2 regions of the Streptomyces sp. NPDC088400 genome follow, and region 1 is predicted to be linked to the other one. Evidence: predicted binding sites of a transcription regulator. Region 1 holds the regulator's gene; the other holds the start of a gene.
What was found. The regulator HspR, encoded in region 1, represses chaperone genes until heat shock. The targets are predictions, from matches to a motif close to TTGAGNNNNNNNNNCTCAA.

Region 1 (10,058 bases):
AGCGCCGTCTCGTCCCACGGCAGTGCCGAGTGCCGCCGTGTCTGCGCGAGGCCGGTCAGGCCCGGCCGTACGAGCTGCCGCCAGGGCGCGGCCGCCGCAGGGGAGCCGGGCTTCAGGGGTGCGGGGCCGACCAGCGAGAGGTCGCCGCGTACGACATGGGGCAGTCGGGAGAGCAGGTCGAGCCGGAAACGCCGGGTGCGCAGGGAACTCAGGATGAAGGGCCGTCCGTTCAACCCGATGCGGTACTCGCGCAGGAAAAGGCCGTCCGGCGGCCTTTCCCCGGAGAACTCCATCGGCCTTTTCCTGGAGAGCGCCATGGCGAGAGCGGCGGTCGCCAGGACGGGCGCGGACAGAACCAGCAGTGCCGTGCCCAGCGTCAGGTCCAGCAGGCGTTTGGGTTCCAGGAAGCGCTCGGGTTCCGGGCGGGGGCGCGGGTTCCAGGTGGGGCGCCAGGTGAGGTGTGGTCTCGGGCGCCACCGCAGGGGCCGTTTCGCGCGTCTCACGCGTTGCTTCATGGTGGTACCCGACCGTTCTGTGAGTTCCGTTACGTTCTGTTCCATTTGCTGTGGATTCGCATCTTTTGTTACGGAACGATCGCACGGTGAACCGGCGCGGATCGGGTAGGCGGCCCCGCCGGGCGCGCTCAAACCCCCGGAGGAAGCCCTCGCGAAGCCCTCAGGCGCAAGGCATCCGCACAATAGTTGAGTCTCCTTGACTCAGGTCCTTTGACTCCCTGGGATCCGTGATGCATCCTTGAGTCTGTTCCACTCAAGTCAGCTGGAGGAATTGAAATGGCACGTGCGGTCGGCATCGACCTGGGCACGACTAACTCCGTCGTCAGCGTTCTCGAAGGCGGCGAGCCCACCGTCATCACCAACGCCGAGGGCGCCAGGACCACGCCGTCCGTCGTCGCCTTCGCCAAGAACGGCGAGGTGCTCGTCGGCGAGGTCGCGAAGCGCCAGGCGGTTACGAACGTCGACAGGACCATCCGGTCGGTCAAGCGCCACATGGGCACCGACTGGAAGATCAACCTGGACGGCAAGGACTTCAACCCGCAGCAGATCTCGGCCTTCGTGCTGCAGAAGCTGAAGCGGGACGCGGAGTCGTACCTGGGCGAGAAGGTCGCCGACGCGGTGATCACCGTCCCGGCGTACTTCAACGACTCCGAGCGCCAGGCCACGAAGGAGGCCGGCGAGATCGCGGGCCTCAACGTGCTGCGTATCGTCAACGAGCCGACGGCGGCCGCCCTGGCCTACGGGCTCGACAAGGACGACCAGACCATCCTCGTCTTCGACCTCGGTGGCGGCACCTTCGACGTCTCGCTGCTGGAGATCGGCGACGGCGTCGTCGAGGTGAAGGCCACCAACGGTGACAACCACCTCGGTGGTGACGACTGGGACCAGCGTCTCGTCGACTTCCTGGTGAAGCAGTTCGCCAACGGTCACGGCGTGGACCTGTCCAAGGACAAGATGGCTCTCCAGCGTCTCCGCGAGGCCGCGGAGAAGGCGAAGATCGAGCTGTCGTCCTCGTCCGAGACGACGATCAACCTGCCGTACATCACGGCGTCCGCCGAGGGCCCGCTGCACCTGGACGAGAAGGTCACCCGTTCTCAGTTCCAGCAGCTGACCTCGGACCTGCTGGACCGCTGCAAGACCCCGTTCCACAACGTCATCAAGGACGCCGGCATCCAGCTGTCCGAGATCGACCACGTGGTGCTCGTCGGTGGTTCGACCCGTATGCCCGCCGTCGCGGAGCTCGTCAAGGAGCTGACCGGCGGCCGTGACGCCAACAAGGGCGTCAACCCGGACGAGGTCGTCGCCATCGGCGCCGCGCTCCAGGCCGGTGTCCTGAAGGGTGAGGTCAAGGACGTCCTGCTCCTCGACGTCACCCCGCTGTCCCTCGGTATCGAGACCAAGGGCGGCATCATGACCAAGCTCATCGAGCGCAACACGACGATTCCGACGAAGCGTTCGGAGATCTTCACGACGGCCGAGGACAACCAGCCGTCCGTGCAGATCCAGGTCTACCAGGGCGAGCGCGAGATCGCGGCGTACAACAAGAAGCTCGGAATGTTCGAGCTGACGGGTCTGCCGCCCGCGCCGCGCGGTGTGCCGCAGATCGAGGTCGCCTTCGACATCGACGCCAACGGCATCATGCACGTGGCCGCGAAGGACCTCGGCACCGGCAAGGAGCAGAAGATGACCGTCACCGGTGGCTCCTCGCTGCCGAAGGACGAGGTCAACCGGATGCGCGAAGAGGCCGAGCAGTACGCGGACGAGGACCACCGCCGCCGCGAGGCCGCCGAGACGCGCAACCAGGCCGAGCAGCTCGTCTACCAGACGGAGAAGTTCCTCAAGGACAACGAGGACAAGGTCCCCGGCGACGTCAAGACCGAGGTCGAGACGTCCATCGGCGAGCTGAAGGAGAAGCTCAAGGGCGAGGACACCGCCGAGATCCGGACGGCCACCGAGAAGGTCGCGGCCGTCTCGCAGAAGCTCGGCCAGGCGATGTACGCCGACGCCCAGGCCGCCGGCGGTGCCGAGGGCGCGGGCGAGGCCCCGGGTGCCGGCAAGGCCGCCGAGGACGATGTCGTCGACGCCGAGATCGTCGACGACGAGAAGCCGAAGAAGGATGGTGCCGCGTGACCGAGGAGACCCCGGGCTTCGAGGAGAAGCCCGACGTCCCCTCCGGCGCGACACCCGAAGAGACCGCGCCGAAGGCCGCCGAGCCGGACTCCGTACCGGAGCCGGGCCCGGCGGCCCCGGGCGGGGACGTCCAGGATGTAGCCCTGCAGGCCCAGTTGGACCAGGTCCGTACGGCGCTCGGTGAGCGCACGGCAGACCTCCAGCGGCTCCAGGCCGAGTACCAGAACTACCGCCGTCGGGTGGAGCGGGACCGGGTCACGGTCAAGGAGATCGCTGTCGCGAACCTGCTGACCGAGCTCCTGCCCGTGCTCGACGACATCGGCCGGGCGCGGGACCACGAGGAGTTGGTGGGCGGCTTCAAGTCGGTCGCCGAGTCCCTGGAGGCGGTCACCGCGAAGCTGGGGCTCCAGCAGTTCGGTACGGAGGGCGAGCCCTTCGACCCGACGGTCCACGAGGCCCTGATGCACTCGTACGCGCCGGACGTCACGGAGACGACGTGCGTCGCGATCCTCCAGCCTGGGTACCGCTTCGGCGAGCGGACGATCAGGCCCGCCCGCGTCGCGGTGGCCGAGCCCCAGCCAGGGGCCCAGCCCAAGTCCGCGGAGGAGCAGGCAGGCGACGAGGAGAGCGGTGGCCCGGACGGGGGCTGACGCGGTGACAGGCAATGAAGGCGGAGAGGAGGGACGTCGGGAATGAGCACCAAGGACTTCGTGGAGAAGGACTACTACAAGGTTCTCGGCGTCCCCAAGGACGCCACCGAGGCCGAGATCAAGAAGGCGTACCGGAAGCTCGCCCGCGAGTTCCACCCGGACGCCAACACGGGTGACGCCAAGGCCGAGGAGCGCTTCAAGGAGGTCTCCGAGGCGAACGACATCCTCGGTGACCCCAAGCGGCGCAAGGAGTACGACGACGCCCGCGCGCTGTTCGGCAACGGCGGGTTCCGTCCGGGACCCGGCGCCGCCGGCGGCAACGGCTCGTTCAACTTCGACCTGGGCGACCTCTTCGGCGGCGGCCCGGGCGGTCCGCAGACGGGCCCCGCGGGCGCCGGCGGCTTCGGTGGCGGACTCGGGGACGTCTTCGGCGGGCTCTTCAACCGGGGTGGCCCGGGGACCCGCACGCAGCCGCGCCGTGGTCAGGACATCGAGTCCGAGGTGACGCTCAGCTTCACCGAGGCCGTCGACGGGGCCACGGTCCCGCTGCGGATGTCCAGCCAGGCACCCTGCAAGGCCTGTTCCGGTACGGGCGACAAGAACGGCACCCCGCGGGTCTGCCCGACCTGTGTGGGCACCGGCCAGGTGTCGCGCGGCACCGGCGGTGGCTTCTCGCTCACCGACCCCTGTGTCGACTGCAAGGGGCGTGGGCTGATCGCCCAGGACCCCTGCGAGGTGTGCAAGGGCAGCGGGCGCGCCAGGTCCTCACGGACCATGCAGGTCCGTATCCCGGCGGGCGTCAGCGACGGCCAGCGGATCCGGCTGCGCGGCAAGGGCGCGCCGGGCGAGCGCGGCGGTCCCGGCGGGGACCTGTACGTGGTCGTCCACGTCGACGCCCATCCGGTCTTCGGCCGCAGGGACGACAACCTCACGGTCACCGTGCCCGTCACCTTCTCGGAGGCGGCGCTCGGCGGCGAGGTGAAGGTGCCGACCCTCGGCGGACCCCCGGTCACGCTGAAACTGCCCCCGGGGACTCCCAACGGCCGTACGATGCGCGCCCGGGGCAAGGGCGCCGTGCGTAAGGACGGCACTCGCGGCGACCTGCTGGTCACCGTCGAGGTCGTCGTTCCCAAGGACCTCGGCGCGGAGGCACGTGACGCGCTGGAGGCCTACCGGAAGGCGACCGCGGACCAGGACCCGCGGGCAGAGCTGTTCCAGGCGGCGAAGGGAGCATGACGCGATGGACAGGGACGGGCGTCGTCGGCAGTCCGCATCGTTCGGCAGGGCGTATCAGCTGACCGAGGAAACGCCGGTGTACGTCATCTCGGTGGCGGCCCAGCTCTCCGGGCTGCACCCGCAGACCCTCAGGCAGTACGACCGTCTCGGCCTGGTCTCCCCGGACCGTACGGCGGGCCGGGGCCGCCGCTACTCGGCCCGTGACATCGAGCTGCTCCGTCAGGTGCAGCAGCTGTCGCAGGACGAGGGCATCAACCTGGCCGGCATCAAGCGCATCATCGAGCTGGAGGACCAGGTCGCGGCGCTCCAGGCCCGGATCGCCGAGCTGTCGTCGGCGGTCGACGGCGCGGCGGCGGCGATGCGGCAGCGCGAGGCGCAGGTGCATGCCTCGTACCGCCGGGACCTGGTGCCGTATCAGGATGTGCAGCAGACGAGCGCGTTGGTGGTGTGGCGGCCGAAGCGGTCGGCGGACTGAGCGGCCGGAGTGGTCGGCGGACTGAGCGGCCGAAGCGGTCGGCGACGTAAGTGTGTTGAGGGCCTGACGGGGTCCTGTTGAGGCCGGGCATCGCCGAGGAGTGTGTTCAGCGGCCCGGCACCGTCTGCGAAGGACCCCCGCCCGGCGGACCCGCCGGGTGGGGGTCCTTCTCGTACTCTCCGGGTGCTCTGCCCGCCGGCCCCGCGCCCCCGACCGTCCCGGCGCCTCCGGCCGTCCCCACTGTTCCCGACGCACCGATGGCCGTGGTCCCTTCGGTGCCCCCCTGCCCCTGCTCCAGGATGCCCGACCGCGCGATGAGGTAGCCGAGTTGGGCACGGCTGCCGCTGCCGAGGGTGGCGGCGAGTTTGGCGATGTGCGCGCGGCAGGTCCGTACGTTCATCCCCAGGCGGCGGGCGATGGCCTCGTCCACGTACCCCTCGACGAGAAGGCGTGCGATGGAGCGCTGGACGCCGGTGATGCCGTCGGGGGTGGGCTCGTACAGGACATGCTGGGTGAGGGGGGTGGCCCGGCGCCAGAGCTGCTCGAAGACCTGGGCCAGATAGTCGACCAGACCCGGATGGCGCAGTTCCAGGGCGACCTGGCGGTCGGAACGGGCGGGTATGTACGCGACGGTGCGGTCGAAGATGATCAGCCGCTCGATGAGTTCTTCCAGCGTCCGGATCTCGACCTTGCCCTCGGCGAGCCGCTCCGCGTAGGCGAGTGTGCCCTGGCTGTGCCGGACGGTGTGCTGATAGAGCGTGCGGAGACTGACACCGCGGTCCACCACGGACCGGCCGCGCTCCAGCGACTGGGCGAGCACATGCGCGCTGCGTCCGCCGCCGGGCTGCACGGTGAGCACTTCGGTCCGGCACTCGGCGGTGGAGAGGTCGAGCGCCGCGTTGATCCGGCTGACGCCTTCCAGCACGGTGATGGCGTGGGTGGTGGGCGGGTCCTGAGCGCTGATGGTCATGAACGGCTCGAAAGAGTCGGTCAGTTCGACGGCGAAGTGACGGCGCTGCTGGATCTCGCGCTCGATGGGGTGGAGCCGCTGGGCGAGGGCCGCGGATGGTGGAACAGGGCGAAGCCAGTCCGGATCGTCGGGATCGGGATGCAGGAGAGGGAATTCCATCAGGCAGGGAGCAGCGGCGGCTTCGCTTCGGGCGAGGCGTCCGGAGCGCAACGCGCTGGCGTAAAGCCGTCTGCCGTCATCACACAGATCAGTGACGGCATGGGGATGTGTCGGTTTTGAGTTGTTTGCGGGCAAAGCTCCACCCCCCAGGGTCCTGAACATGCAGGAACATGATGCCTCGTCCTGGTGGTGTTGACGTGTCCGGGTGAGACATCGTCTAGATGGCGGGGGAGAGGAATCCATCAAGTGAGGACGAAGCCGACTATGTACAAGAGAATGCTTCGCGCGGTGGTTGCCACTGCTTTCTCTGCGGCTCTGGCCTATGGTGCGCTGGTTGTCGGGGGGGACATCGGCTGGAGCACCAAGCCTGTCGCATCTGCCGCTGAGGGTACGGGCGGTGACATCGGCTGGAGCGATTCGGCCCGTGGATCCGACGCTCAGGGTGGGACGCCGGGTGACATTGGCTGGATCGTGTCCCCGAAGAACGCCCCAAAGGACATCGGCTGGCACACCTCGCCGGCCGGCGCCGGCGCATGACCGTGCCGCCGGACGATCGGGTCTTCCGGCGCGAGATGGCCACGGCCTACCGGTCCGGGTGGCATTTCATCGACATCGTCACGGCTATTCCTCACCGTGGTGATTCGTTGATGGTCACTCTGTTCGGAGAGCCGATCGTCGTCGTGCGCGAGGAGGACGACGACGTCCGTGCCTACCGCTGCCTCCGCAGGCCGCGGGGGGCCCCGCAGCCGGTACGGTGCACGATCCGATACGACATGATCTTCGTCAACCTCGACCAGCGCGACCACCAGCTGGTCGGATCAAATACCACCATCGCCACCCCCCGCAGTGCCTGAGCGATTCCCCCGTCGTTGTAAATCGCTTGGGCGCTTCCCCCACACAACGGCGCCATCGTGGACCTGAAACACGATGGCGCCGTTGTGCTGTCCGCGTACGGGGGCCGTGCGCCCGCCGCGGCCCCCGTACGGGCCGTGCGCCCGCTGCGGCTCCCGGTACGGGGCCGTGGGCCCGCCACGGCCGTGGGCCGTCAGAGGCGGCCCAGTGTCCGGTTCACCGTGATCTCGATGACGACGCGGTCCGGGTTGGGCGCGGGAGTGCGCTCGTACCGCTCCGCGTAACGGCTCACCGCGTCCGCCACCACCTCCGGCTCCGTACGGACCGTGGCGCGCCCCTCCAGCGTCGACCAGCGGCGGCGCTGGACCTGGCACACCGCGACGCGCGCGCCGCCGCCTCCGTCCGATCCTGTGGCTCCCTCTGTGCCCGCCCCTGTGCCTGCCTCTGTGCCCGCCTCCGCGTCGGTTCCCGTGCCCGCGCTCGCCGCCAGGATGTTGGCCACCTTCCGGCTGTTCTTGTTGGCGATGACGCGCGCCACCCCGGCCACCGGGTCGTACGTCACACCCACCGGGACCACGTGCGGACTGCCGTCCGGGCGCGTGGTGGTCAGCGTGCACAGGTGGTTCTCCCGCCAGAACGCGAGAAAATCGGGGCTGGGGCTACGTACTCCATTGGTCATGCCGGAAGCGTAGAACGCGCCGGATTCGCGGGCCCCGGACTCCCGCTTTCAGGTTGAGTGGAATAGGCTCAACTTTACGTATGTTGTCTGTGGCAGATGTGGGGCGACTACGGGCGAGTACGCGCACGGTACGAGGCGTGGTACGAGGCGTGGAACGAGGAGGAGAGGGCACGTGGACGCAGAGCTGACCAACAAGAGCCGGGACGCGATCAACGCCGCCACCAGCAGGGCGGTGGCGGCCGGACATCCCGATCTGACCCCCGCGCACCTGCTGCTCGCGTTGCTCGAAGGCCAGGACAACGAGAACGTCACCGACCTGCTGGCGGCCGTCGAGGCGGACCAGGCCGGGGTACGGTCGGGCGCGGAGCGGCTGCTGGCCGCCGAGCCCAGCGTGACCGGTTCCACCGTCGCGCCCCCGCAGGCCGACCGTGAGCTGCTCGCCGTCATCGCCGACGCGGCCCGGCGGGCCAAGGAGCTGGGGGACGACTACCTTTCCACCGAGCATCTGCTCATCGGCATCGCGGCCGAGGGCGGCCAGGCGGGCGAGGTGCTGGACCAGCGGGGGGCCGGCGCCAAGAGGCTGCTGGACGCGTTCGAGAAGTCAAGGGGAGGGCGCCGGGTGACCACACCCGACCCGGAGGGTCAGTACAAGGCCCTGGAGAAGTTCGGCACCGATTTCACCGCCGCGGCCCGCGAGGGCAAGCTCGACCCGGTCATCGGCCGGGACCAGGAGATCCGTCGCGTGGTGCAGGTGCTGTCGCGCCGTACGAAGAACAACCCGGTGCTGATCGGTGAGCCCGGTGTCGGCAAGACCGCCGTCGTCGAGGGCCTCGCGCAGCGCATCGTCAAGGGCGATGTGCCGGAGTCGCTCAAGAACAAGCGGCTGGTGTCGCTGGACCTCGGCGCGATGGTCGCGGGCGCCAAGTACCGCGGTGAGTTCGAGGAACGCCTCAAGACCGTCCTCTCCGAGATCAAGGAGAGCGACGGACAGATCATCACCTTCATCGACGAGCTGCACACCGTCGTGGGCGCGGGCGCCGGCGGCGACTCCGCCATGGACGCCGGCAACATGCTCAAGCCGATGCTGGCCCGCGGCGAGCTGCGGATGGTCGGCGCGACCACGCTGGACGAGTACCGCGAGCGGATCGAGAAGGACGCGGCGCTGGAGCGGCGCTTCCAGCAGGTGCTGGTCGCCGAGCCGACCGTCGAGGACACGATCGCGATCCTGCGCGGGCTCAAGGGCCGGTACGAGGCCCACCACAAGGTGCAGATCGCGGACGCGGCCCTGGTGGCCGCCGCCGCGCTCTCCGACCGTTACATCACCTCTCGCTTCCTCCCCGACAAGGCCATCGACCTGGTCGACGAGGCGGCGTCCCGCCTCCGTATGGAGATCGACTCCTCGCCGGTCGAGATCGACGAACTCCAGCGCTCGGTCGACCGCCTCCGTATGGAGGAGCTCGCGCTGAAGAACGAGTCCGACCCCGCCTCCAAGCAGCGGCTGGAGAAACTGCGCCGCGACCTCGCCGACCGCGAGGAGGAGCTGCGCGGGCTCAACGCCCGCTGGGAGAAGGAGAAGCAGGGCCTCAACCGCGTCGGTGAGCTGAAGGAACGCCTGGACGACCTGCGCGGCCAGGCCGAGCGGGCCCAGCGCGACGGCGACTTCGACACCGCCTCCAAGCTGCTGTACGGGGAGATCCCCGGCCTGGAGCGAGAGCTGGAGGAGGCCGCGGCGGCCGAGGAGGAGGCCGCCAAGGACACGATGGTCAAGGAGGAGGTCGGCCCGGACGACATCGCCGACGTGGTCGGCTCCTGGACCGGCATCCCGGCCGGGCGGCTGCTGGAGGGCGAGACCCAGAAGCTGCTGCGCATGGAGCAGGAGCTGGGCAAGCGGCTGATCGGCCAGGGCGAGGCGGTACGGGCCGTGTCCGACGCGGTACGCCGCAGCCGCGCGGGCATCGCCGACCCCGACCGCCCCACCGGCTCCTTCCTCTTCCTCGGCCCGACGGGCGTCGGCAAGACGGAGCTGGCCAAGGCCCTCGCGGACTTCCTCTTCGACGACGAGCGGGCCATGATCCGCATCGACATGAGCGAGTACGGCGAGAAGCACTCGGTCGCGAGGCTCGTCGGCGCCCCGCCCGGCTATGTCGGCTACGAGGAGGGCGGCCAGCTCACCGAGGCGGTCCGCAGGCGGCCGTACTCCGTCGTCCTCCTGGACGAGGTCGAGAAGGCCCACCCCGAGGTCTTCGACATCCTGCTCCAGGTCCTGGACGACGGCCGGCTCACCGACGGCCAGGGGCGGACGGTGGACTTCCGCAACACCATCCTGGTCCTGACGTCCAACCTGGGCAGCCAGTACCTGGCCGAGCCGCTGACCAGCGACGAACAGAAGAAG
Region 2 (10,058 bases), on a different contig from region 1:
TTCGCCACCAGCTCCTTGCGGTGCCGGTCCACGGCCTCCAGATCGTCGGCCATGCGATTGATCGTGGAGGCCAGGTCACCCAGCTCGTCCCTGCGGTCCGCGCCGCTCACCCGGCGCGTGTAGTCGCCGTGCGAGATGCCCTTGGCGACGGTGTTCATCTCGTCGAGCGGGGCGGTCAGACCGTGGGCGACGAACTGGGTGATCAGCAGGGTGGCGATCACCGAGAAGACGGTGATGAAACGCAGCTCGGTCTCCGTACGCACGGCCACCATCAGCAGGCCGGTGGTGATGAAGACGGAGACGACGACCAGGGTCCCGAGCTTGGCCTTGACGGAGAAGGGCCGGATCCCGGTCCCGTCCGAGCCCCCGGTCCCGAAGAACCAGGGATCCCTGTCGTCCTCGTATCCGCGGTGGTCGTCCTCGTACCCGCGGTGTCCTTCCTGGCTGTCGCCGCCCCCCGGCACGGTCATGGAGCGGGGGTCTCCAGCGCGTAGCCGACGCCATGGACCGTACGGATCCGCTCGGCGCCGATCTTCCGGCGCAGCGCCTTGATGTGACTGTCGACCGTGCGGGTCCCCGAGGCGTCCGCCCAGTCCCACACCTCGGCGAGCAGCTGCTCCCGGGAGAGCACCGCGCGCGGGGTGTTCGCCAGGCAGACCAGCAGGTCGAACTCCGTGGGCGTCAGATGGACGTCGTCGCCGCGCACCCGCACCCGGCGCTGCGCGTGGTCGACCTCCAGCTCGCCCATCCGGAGGATGCCGCTGCGCGGTGTCACCGCGGCGAGCGCCGCGCGCTCCACGCGGCGCAGCAGCACATGCACGCGGGCCGTCAGTTCCCGCATGGAGAACGGCTTGGTCATGTAGTCGTCGGCGCCGACCCCGAGCCCGACCAGCATGTCGGTCTCGTCGTCCCGGGCCGTCAGCATCAGCACCGGCACCGGACGTGCCGCCTGCACGCGGCGGCACACCTCCAGGCCGTCGAAGCCGGGCAGCATGATGTCGAGGACCATCAGGTCCGGTTGCCACGCCTCGGCGGCGTCGACGGCCGCCGGGCCGTCCACCGCCGTCTGTACGAGAAAGCCTTCGGCCCGCAGCCGTGCGGCGATGGCGTCGACGATCGTTGCATCATCCTCGACGACCAGGACCCGGCGCTGGGCGCCGGGTGTGGCCGCGACGCCGTTGTGGCTGGTATGTGTCTGCTCCATAGCCCCGCCCCTGGTACGCGTTCCGCGATCCTTGATCTGTGATCTGCATGAAGTTTGCAGATCTGTGTGTCGGGAGCAGCGTAGAGGCAGCGAGAGGCTCCCGGCTACGCAGTGCGAACAGCGAGATGGACCACGTCGGGTACGCCCCGGGCAACCTGGATCTCTTCCGCCCTTACCCCGGTGAATCCGGCATGCCGCAATGCGTCACCAAATGCGGCGGATGGCTGGGCCGACCAAACGGCCAGGACACCGCCTGGTTTCAGTCGCTCTCGGCAGGCGGCGAGACCGTCCGGCGCGTAGAGATTTCCGTTGCCGTCGGTGACGGTCCAGCCGGGTCCGTTGTCGATGTCGAGGCAGAGCGCGTCGTAACTGTCCGTGGCCGTTCGTACATACGTCACGAGGTCGGCGCGGAGGATCGCGGTGCGCGGATCGGCGAGCGCGTCGCCCGAGATCCGGGCGAGCGGCCCGTCGTGATGCCAGTCGATGACGGCTTGTTCCCGCTCTACGACAACGATCCGGCCCCAGCGAGGATCGGCGGCGGCATGCGCGAGCGAGAAGCCCACGCCCAGGCCGCCGACGAGGACGGACGGGCGCCCTTCGGGGTGTCGGGGGTGTCCGGTGGTGCGCTCCGGGGAGAGCGCGGCCAGTGCCGCGTCGATCAGCAGGCGCTCCGAGCGGCCGTCGGACGTGTCCATCAGGAAGCAACCGTTGGCGATGATTTCCAGCCGTTCGCCGTGCTGCCGCAGGACGATTTCGCCGTACGGTCCGTCACGACGGTCCAGCGTGACGGGTCCCGTGTCCGCGTCGGGGACGGGCGCGGGTGTGGGTGCGGGCGCGTGCACGGATGGGACCTCCTCGGTGGGCGGCTGGTGTCGCGGACATCCTGCCGGGACGGGGCGGATGGGGACAATTCGTTTCGGCCGTGGCGGCCGAGGGGCGGGACGCCGGAAGAGCCGTAAAGGTTGAGCAATGTGTCTGACTTCACACGCTCGGTGATGCTCGCTGGTGGCCACATGCCGGGGTGGGGCGGACCGTGCCGCTGTCCGGCCCCCTTCTTGAGGTGTTCGCCGTCACGGGGAGGTGTGCCGTGCCTGGCCGAGTCGCTTCGACTTTTCGGTACCAGTGTCCGCGCGGTTCGACGGAGGCGAGTGTGACCGGAGCGGGATCCTCCCCAGGCAGGAGGAGACCCTGGTGAGTGACCCCTACCTGGCGTGGCGCCGACCCTCATGATCACCCGGGTGTGGATGGTCCTTTCCGATGATCCGGCCGTACGGCGTGATCGCCAGGATGGGAGTCGCTCGCGCATCGCGAGTCCGACTCCTATCCCTGGAGCTCCACCATGAACGTCCGTACGCGCACCGCGCTGGCCGCCTCCCTCGTGCTCGCCCTCGCGGCCGGACCGCTCGCCGCCTCCCCTGCCTTCGCCAATTCGGCCTCCACCGCCTCCACTTCGGGCACGGGCGCGGATGCGGGCGCCGATGTGTACGGGAGCCCCGACGCCGAGGCGCTGGGCGCGGCGATCGCCGGACTGCCGGACGCGGACGCCACCGCGGCCCTCGTCCGCGTCGGCGGCACGGGCGGCAGCTGGCACGGCTCCAGCGGCGTCGCCGCGGTCGACAGCGGGCGCAAGGCGCTGGAACGGGGCCGCTTCCGGGCCGGTTCGACGACCAAGGTGTTCACCGCGGCGGTCGTGCACCAGCTCGCCGCCGAACGCCGGATCGATCTCGACGCGCACATACAGGACTACCTGCCGGGCCTGTTGCCGGGCATCCCGGACATCACCGGCCGCCAACTCCTCAACCACACCAGCGGACTTCAGGAGGCTCACGCCGACGACCAGTCCTTCGAGGAGGCGTACGAGCGCCGCTTCGACACCGTCACCCCGCGGCAACTGGTAGCGGCCTCGGCCGCCAAGGGCCTCGAATTCGCGCCCGGAACCGAGCAGCACTACGTCGGCGTCAACTACACGCTGCTGGGCCTGCTGATCGAGAAGGCGACCGGTGGCTCGTACGAGCAGCAGGTCTCCCAGCGCATCCTGCGGCCGCTCGGCCTGCGCGACACCTACTTCCCCGGGGCCGACCCGTCCATCCGCGGTGCGCACAACCGCGGCTACCAGGCGGTCGAGCGCTCCGACGGCACGGAAGAGCTGCGCGACGTCACCGAATGGAATGTCACGGACGTCTGGGCCACGGGTGACCTCATCTCCACTACAGCGGACCTGGAGCGCTTCCTGGGCGCACTGCTCCGTGGCCGGGTGGTGCCCGGGGCGCAGCTGAAGGAGATGTTCGCGATGCCGGCGGACATCACCCTGCCCAGCGGTCCCGACACCATCGCGTACAGCGCGGGCCTGACCCGATTCACCCTGTCCGACCTCAGCGTGGGCTGGGGCAAGACCGGTGGCCTCTACGGCTACAACACCATGATCGTCGCCTCCCCCGGCCTGTCCCGCACCCTCGTCTACTCGGTCAATGCCACCGACGCCAGGGGCAGGGGGATGAACAAGGTCGCCGGGCGCGTTGTAGCGGCGGCGTTCGCCCGCTGAGAAGCGGGCCCGTGCGGGGCCCCGGCCGGTAACGCCGGCCTGTGTGGAAGGTGACCGGTACTGGACCTCCGAGATGCGATCGCTCAGAGCGAACGCGACCGGGGGAACAACTTCGGACTCACAAGCATTGAGCCGGTATAGCTCAACTTGACTGCCGAAGGGGAGATCATGGCTGCCACTTCCACACCGCTCACGCTTCCCGTGCTGCCGCTCGACGACGAGGTCGTCCTGCCCGGGATGGTGGTGCCGCTGGACCTGTCCGACAGCGAGGTCCGCGCCGCCGTGGAGGCCGCGCAAGCGGCTGCCCGCGTCGGCGACGGTGGCACCGGCAAGGGAGCGGGCAAGCCGCAGGTGCTGCTGGTGCCGCGCATCGACGGGACCTATGCGGGCACCGGCGTGCTGGGCACCGTCGAGCAGGTCGGCCGGCTCTCCGACGGCGACCCCGGCGCGCTGATCCGAGGCCGGAGCCGGGTGCGGGTCGGTGCCGGTACGAGCGGGCCCGGCGCGGCCCTCTGGATCGAGGGCCTCGCCATCGAGGAAATCACCCCCGACCCCCTGCCCGGCTCGGTGACCGAGCTGGTCAAGGAGTACAAGGCGCTCGCCACGGACTGGCTCAAGAAGCGCGGCGCCTGGCAGGTGGTCGACCGGGTGCAGCAGATCGACGACGTGTCCGCGCTCGCCGACAATTCCGGCTACTCACCGTTCCTCTCCACCGCCCAGAAGGTGGAGCTGCTGGAGACCGCCGACCCGGTGGCCCGGCTGAAGCTCGCCACCGACCAGCTGCGCGAACACCTCGCCGAGCAGGATGTCGCCGAGTCCATCGCCAAGGACGTCCAGGAGGGCGTCGACAAGCAGCAGCGCGAATTCCTGCTCCGGCGCCAGCTCGACGCCGTACGCAAGGAGCTGCGCGAGATCAACGGCGAGGACGGCGAGGACGAGTCCGACGACTACCGGACGCGCGTCGAGGCCGCCGACCTCCCCGAGAAGGTGCGGGAAGCCGCGCTCAAGGAGGTCGACAAGCTGGAGCGCTCGTCCGACCAGAGCCCGGAGGGCTCCTGGATCCGCACCTGGCTGGACACCGTCCTCGAACTGCCGTGGAACGAGCGGACCGAGGACGAGTACGACATCCGGGGCGCCCGTTCCGTCCTCGACGCCGAGCACGCGGGCCTGGAGGACGTGAAGGAGCGCATCACCGAGTACCTGGCCGTGCGCAAGCGCCGCGCGGACCGCGGCCTCGGCGTGGTCGGCGGCCGTCGCGGCGGCGCCGTACTGGCCCTGGTCGGCCCGCCCGGCGTCGGCAAGACCTCGCTCGGCGAATCCGTCGCGCACTCCATGGGACGGAAGTTCGTCCGCGTCGCGCTCGGTGGCGTACGGGACGAGGCGGAGATCCGCGGACACCGGCGTACGTACGTCGGCGCCCTGCCGGGCCGTATCGTCCGGGCGATCAAGGAGGCCGGTTCGATGAACCCGGTCGTCCTGCTGGACGAGATAGACAAGGTCGGCTCCGACTTCCGCGGCGACCCCGCCGCGGCGCTGCTCGAAGTCCTCGACCCGGCGCAGAACCACACCTTCCGCGACCACTACCTGGAAGTCGAACTGGACCTCTCCGACGTGGTGTTCCTCGCCACGGCGAACGTCCGGGAGGCCATCCCGGAGGCGCTGCTCGACCGTATGGAGCTGGTCACGCTCGACGGCTACACGGAGGACGAGAAGGTCGTCATCGCCAGGGACCACCTGCTGCCCAGGCAGCTGGAGCGCGCGGGCCTGGAGTCCGGCGAGGTCACCCTGGAGGACGACGCGCTGCGCAAGCTGGCCGGCGAGTACACCCGCGAGGCGGGCGTACGGAACCTGGAACGGTCCATCGCCCGGCTGCTCCGCAAGGTCGCGGCCGAGCACGAACTGGGCGAGCGGGACCTGCCGTTCACGCTCGGCGCCGAGCACCTGCGAGGGCTGATCGGCCGACCCCACCACGTGCCCGAGTCCGCCCAGGACCCGTCCGAGCGCCGCACGGCGGTCCCGGGCGTGGCCACGGGCCTCGCGGTCACGGGCGCGGGCGGAGACGTCCTCTTCGTCGAGGCGTCGCTGGCCGACCCGGAGACGGGCGGCTCCGGCCTGACCCTGACCGGTCAACTCGGCGACGTGATGAAGGAGTCGGCGCAGATCGCGCTCTCCTTCCTCCGCTCGCGCGGCGCCGAGGTGGAGCTGCCGGTGGCCGACCTGAAGGACCGGGGCGTGCACATCCACTTCCCGGCGGGCGCGGTGCCCAAGGACGGCCCGAGCGCGGGCATCACGATGACGACGGCACTGGCCTCGCTGCTGAGCGGCCGCCTGGTCCGGACGGACGTCGCCATGACCGGCGAGGTCTCCCTGACCGGCCGCGTCCTGCCCATCGGCGGCCTCAAGCAGAAGCTCCTGGCCGCGCACCGCGCGGGCATCACGACGGTCGTCATCCCGAAGCGGAACGAGGCGGACCTGGACGATGTCCCGGCCGAGATCCTGGAGAAGCTGGAGGTCCACCCGGTGACGGACGTCCGCCAGGTCCTGGAGATCGCGCTGTCCCCGGCGGAGGTGAGGATGTCGGCGGCGGCCTGATTCCGTACGCGTACGAGGCGGCTCGGGTCCACACGCTCAGGCGGTGGGCCCGGACCCGTGCGTTCAGATGCGGCGGCCCTGGTTCGACAATGGGCGCCACGTAGCGTGTCGCCTCGCATACTCTGTGTTGTCAACTGCTGTGCGCGGCAGGTGGCTTGACGCTCGATCGGAGGGTATGACGATGGTTGGACCGATGTGCTGGAACGGTGGTGACGGGGACAGGGACGGCGGTGACGGTCACCCCGGCCGGCCCTGGACGCCGCCCGCGCCGCCGCCCCTCGGACGGTGAGATGCCGCCCGGCGACGGAAGCCATCGCAAGTGACGCTCAGTTCTGAGCGGGACGGCCGCGTCGGCGAAGACCCGGCGCGGCCCCTCCTCGAAGCCGGAGCCCTGACGCCCGAATGGGCGGACGCGTTCAGGGCCGTGCCGCGATCGCTGTTCCTGCCGGATCTCGTCTGGTCGCACGACATGGCCACCGGCCGCAGCGTGCCCGTCTCGCGGAATGGCGACCTCGAAGGGTGGGAGCACGCCGCGTACGCGAACGTCCCTCTCGTCACGCAGTGGGATGACGGAGCGCACACCGGCACCAACCCGGGGAATGTGCCGACCAGTTCGGCGAGCATGCCGTCGGTCGTGGCCGCCATGCTGCGCGACCTGGAGGTGGGCGACGGTACGCGGGTGCTCGAAATCGGCACCGGTACCGGTTGGAACGCGGGACTGATCGCCCGCCGCCTGGGCAGCTCCCACGTGGTCAGCGTCGAGATCGACCCGGCGGTGGTCGAGCAGGCCCGAAGCGCGTTGCAGCGGGCCGGACTCAGCCCCGAGGTGATCCACGGGGACGGCCGGGACGGTTGGCCGGAGGGGGCACCGTACGACCGCGTGATCGCCACGGCGGGAGTGCGAGCAGTCCCCTCGGCCTGGTTGGAGCAGACGCGGCCGGGCGGGATCATCCTCGCCCCGTGGGGCACCCACTACAGCGACCAGGACGCGCTGGTCCGGCTGACCGTGGGGGACGACGGCCAGGCGGTCGGACCGTTCCTCCGGATGGTCGAGTTCATGAAGCTACGGGACCAGCGCCTCGACTGGAACCGCTTCCGCGAACACGTCCCCGAGTTCCCCGGCGACGCCGACGTGTCCAGCACACCGGCCACCATGGCGGACCTGGGGGACCGCTACGAGTCCGTACGGTTCGTGACAGGACTGTGCGTGCCCGACTGCGCCCATGTCGTCAACCGGACCGGCAAGGACACCGGGAAGGCGTGGTTCTTCGACCTGACGAGCCGGTCATGGGCAGCCGTCGAGTTCCGCGATGGCGAGCCGGACGCCACGGTCCACCAGTCCGGGACGCGTCGGCTGTGGGACGAGGTGGAGCGAGCCCTGACCTGGTGGACCGAGCGCGGCAGGCCCGGCGTTGACCGCTTCGGCCTCACGGTCGGCCCGGACGGAAGCGCCCGCCCGTGGTTCGAGGACCCGGCGGCAGTGCTGACGTTCAGCTGACAGCCCAAGAACGGACCCAGCTGTCCGGCCGCCTTGGACAATGCGGCCATGCGAATTCGAGCAGTGCGCCTGGATGAACTGCCTCTCCTCCAAGGCATCGAGACAGCCGCCGGGCGGTGTTTCCGAGGCATCGGCATGCCGGAGATCGCCGATGACGAGCCGCTCTCGCTCGGCGAACTCGCCCACTATCACCAGTCCGGGCTGGCCTGGGTCGGGGCCCACGGCAACGACATCCCGGTCGCCTACCTGATCGCCGACCGCGTCGACGGCAACCTCCATGTCGAGCAGGTGTCGGTGCACCCGGACAGTGCGCGTCGCGGTATCGGCCGGTCCCTATTGGGTCATCTGGCGGACTACGCTGCCGGCGAGGGGGCGCCTGCGCTGACGCTCACCACGTTCACCGAGGTCCCGTGGAACGCCCCCTACTACGCGCGCTGCGGCTTCCAGCTCCTGGACGACAGCGGGCTTACTCCTGGTCTACGGAAGATCCGCGAACGCGAGGCCGCACACGGCCTGGACCAGTGGCCTCGGGCCTGCATGCGCCGGGCTCTGTGACACCGCGGTGCTGTCTCTTTGCGGCGTGAGATCGATAACGACGAGTGCGGACGACCGCTGCGGATCATCCGCCGCGGCACCGGGTCGGTAGGTGTAGGAGTGCGGTCGTGGCTCCCCAGTCGTATGCAGACAAAGGGGCGGCCTCGTCCAACAGGGGCCGTACGGCTTCGAGGTGGAAGCTGCGGGAGAGTTCCAGTTCGGGGATGAAGGTCGGTGCCGGCCACGGTCATCCGATCCTTATCTCGTAACGCAGCCGCTGGAGCGACGCGGGCATGGTCATCATGTCGACCTGGACGGGCCGGTCGTCGGCGTCCAGCGTGACGCGTGTCAGATGCAGCACCGGCTCGTCCGGCCCGGTGCACAAGGTCTCCCGCTCCTCCGCGTCGGCCGCCCGGGCGGTCACGTCCTCCCGGACCCGTACGCCCACGTACCCCAACTCGGCGAGCAGGGTGACGGCTCCGCCCGGAATCCTGGCGGTTCCGGCGAGACGTGTGCCGCGCGCGATGGAGGCGGGGTAGTACGTGTCGGTCAGCTCGCAGGGCCGGTCTTCCAGATACATCACCCGCCTGCGAACGACGACGACTTCGTTCTCGGCCACCCCGAGCAGCTCCGCCACCTCCGACGGCGCCGGGACCTCTCCCGCGTGGACGATCCGCTGGCCGCCCCGTCGCCCCCGCGCGGCCAGTTCCGCACCCCACGCGTCGGGCCTGCCCGGGGTCTGGGGTGTCAGGTAGGGCATCGAAGTGCTGACCCACTCACCGGTGCTCATGACGTCCTCCCGCGCTGCCTCGACCTTGCCGCTTTACACAGTAAGTGGGTACCCGGATGTCACCACTTGTGGCGATCAGTGCACAGCCCGCGGTCCCCGGCCTGACGGTGTCGGACATGACGACGCGGCCCCGACCGGGCGTTCAGGTTCCGGTCGGGGCCGCGCGCGGCCGGTGGGGGTCAGCCGTTGGCCAGGGCCTGGACGCGGTCCAGGGCGCCGTTGAACCTGTCGTGGTCGCCGACGATCGGGCCCGTCGAGGTGTACTGCCAGATCGTCTGGACGCCCCAGCCCGCCGGCAGCTCGCCCACCGAGGTGTTGTAGCGGGCGATCCAGAGCGGGTTGGTGGAGCCGAAGCCCGCGTAGTTGCCCGTGCAGGTCTTCCACCAGCTCGTCGCCGTGTAGATGACGGCGTCCCGGCTGGTGCGGGCCTTGTACGTGGTGAGGAAGTCGCGGATCCAGGCGACCATCTCGCTCTGCGACTTGCCGTAGCAGGACGCGCCGTACGGGTTCCACTCGATGTCCAGGACGCCCGGCAGCGTCTTGCCGTCGCGTGACCAGCCGCCACCGCCGTCCACGAAGTAGTTGGCCTGGTTGGCGCCGCTGGAGTCGTTGGGGGTCGCGAAGTGGTAGGCGCCGCGGATCATGCCTACGTTGTACGAGCCGTTGTACTGCTGGGCGAAGGAGGGGTTCTTGTAGTAGTTCCCTTCCGTGGCCTTCACGTAGGCCCACTTCACGCCGGTGTTCCACAGGGCCGGCCAGTCGACGCTGCCCTGGTGGCCGGAGACGTCCACGCCTTCCGTCTGGACGGCGCGGTCGGAGGTGGGGCGGCCGCCCTGGCCGTCGTGTGCGACGACGCCCATGCCCATGTAGGCCGAGCCTCGGTTCGGCAGCGGGCCGG

Region 2: lon (endopeptidase La) is a predicted target of HspR. The motif match lies at 3,874-3,892, and genes of this name have one in related genera.

Annotation. Positions count from the first base shown of each region.
Region 1 covers NZ_JBIVMZ010000008.1:417,920-427,977, reverse strand. The annotation lists gene ACIQD6_RS22545 (sugar transferase) at 1-503, opposite strand, end outside; gene dnaK (molecular chaperone DnaK) at 792-2,645, shown strand; gene grpE (nucleotide exchange factor GrpE) at 2,642-3,295, shown strand; gene dnaJ (molecular chaperone DnaJ) at 3,338-4,531, shown strand; gene ACIQD6_RS22525 (heat shock protein transcriptional repressor HspR) at 4,536-5,006, shown strand; partial or broken gene ACIQD6_RS22520 (helix-turn-helix transcriptional regulator) at 5,296-6,297, opposite strand; gene ACIQD6_RS22515 ((2Fe-2S)-binding protein) at 6,669-6,989, shown strand; gene ACIQD6_RS22510 (pyridoxamine 5'-phosphate oxidase family protein) at 7,181-7,666, opposite strand; gene clpB (ATP-dependent chaperone ClpB) at 7,839-10,058, shown strand, end outside.
Region 2 covers NZ_JBIVMZ010000001.1:855,042-865,099, forward strand. The annotation lists gene ACIQD6_RS03870 (ATP-binding protein) at 1-347, opposite strand, end outside; gene ACIQD6_RS03875 (response regulator transcription factor) at 467-1,204, opposite strand; gene ACIQD6_RS03880 (spermidine synthase) at 1,309-2,046, opposite strand; gene ACIQD6_RS03885 (serine hydrolase domain-containing protein) at 2,544-3,746, shown strand; gene lon (endopeptidase La) at 3,915-6,338, shown strand; gene ACIQD6_RS03895 (methyltransferase domain-containing protein) at 6,658-7,836, shown strand; gene ACIQD6_RS03900 (GNAT family N-acetyltransferase) at 7,885-8,391, shown strand; gene ACIQD6_RS03905 (GntR family transcriptional regulator) at 8,618-9,160, opposite strand; gene ACIQD6_RS03910 (lysozyme) at 9,340-10,058, opposite strand, start outside.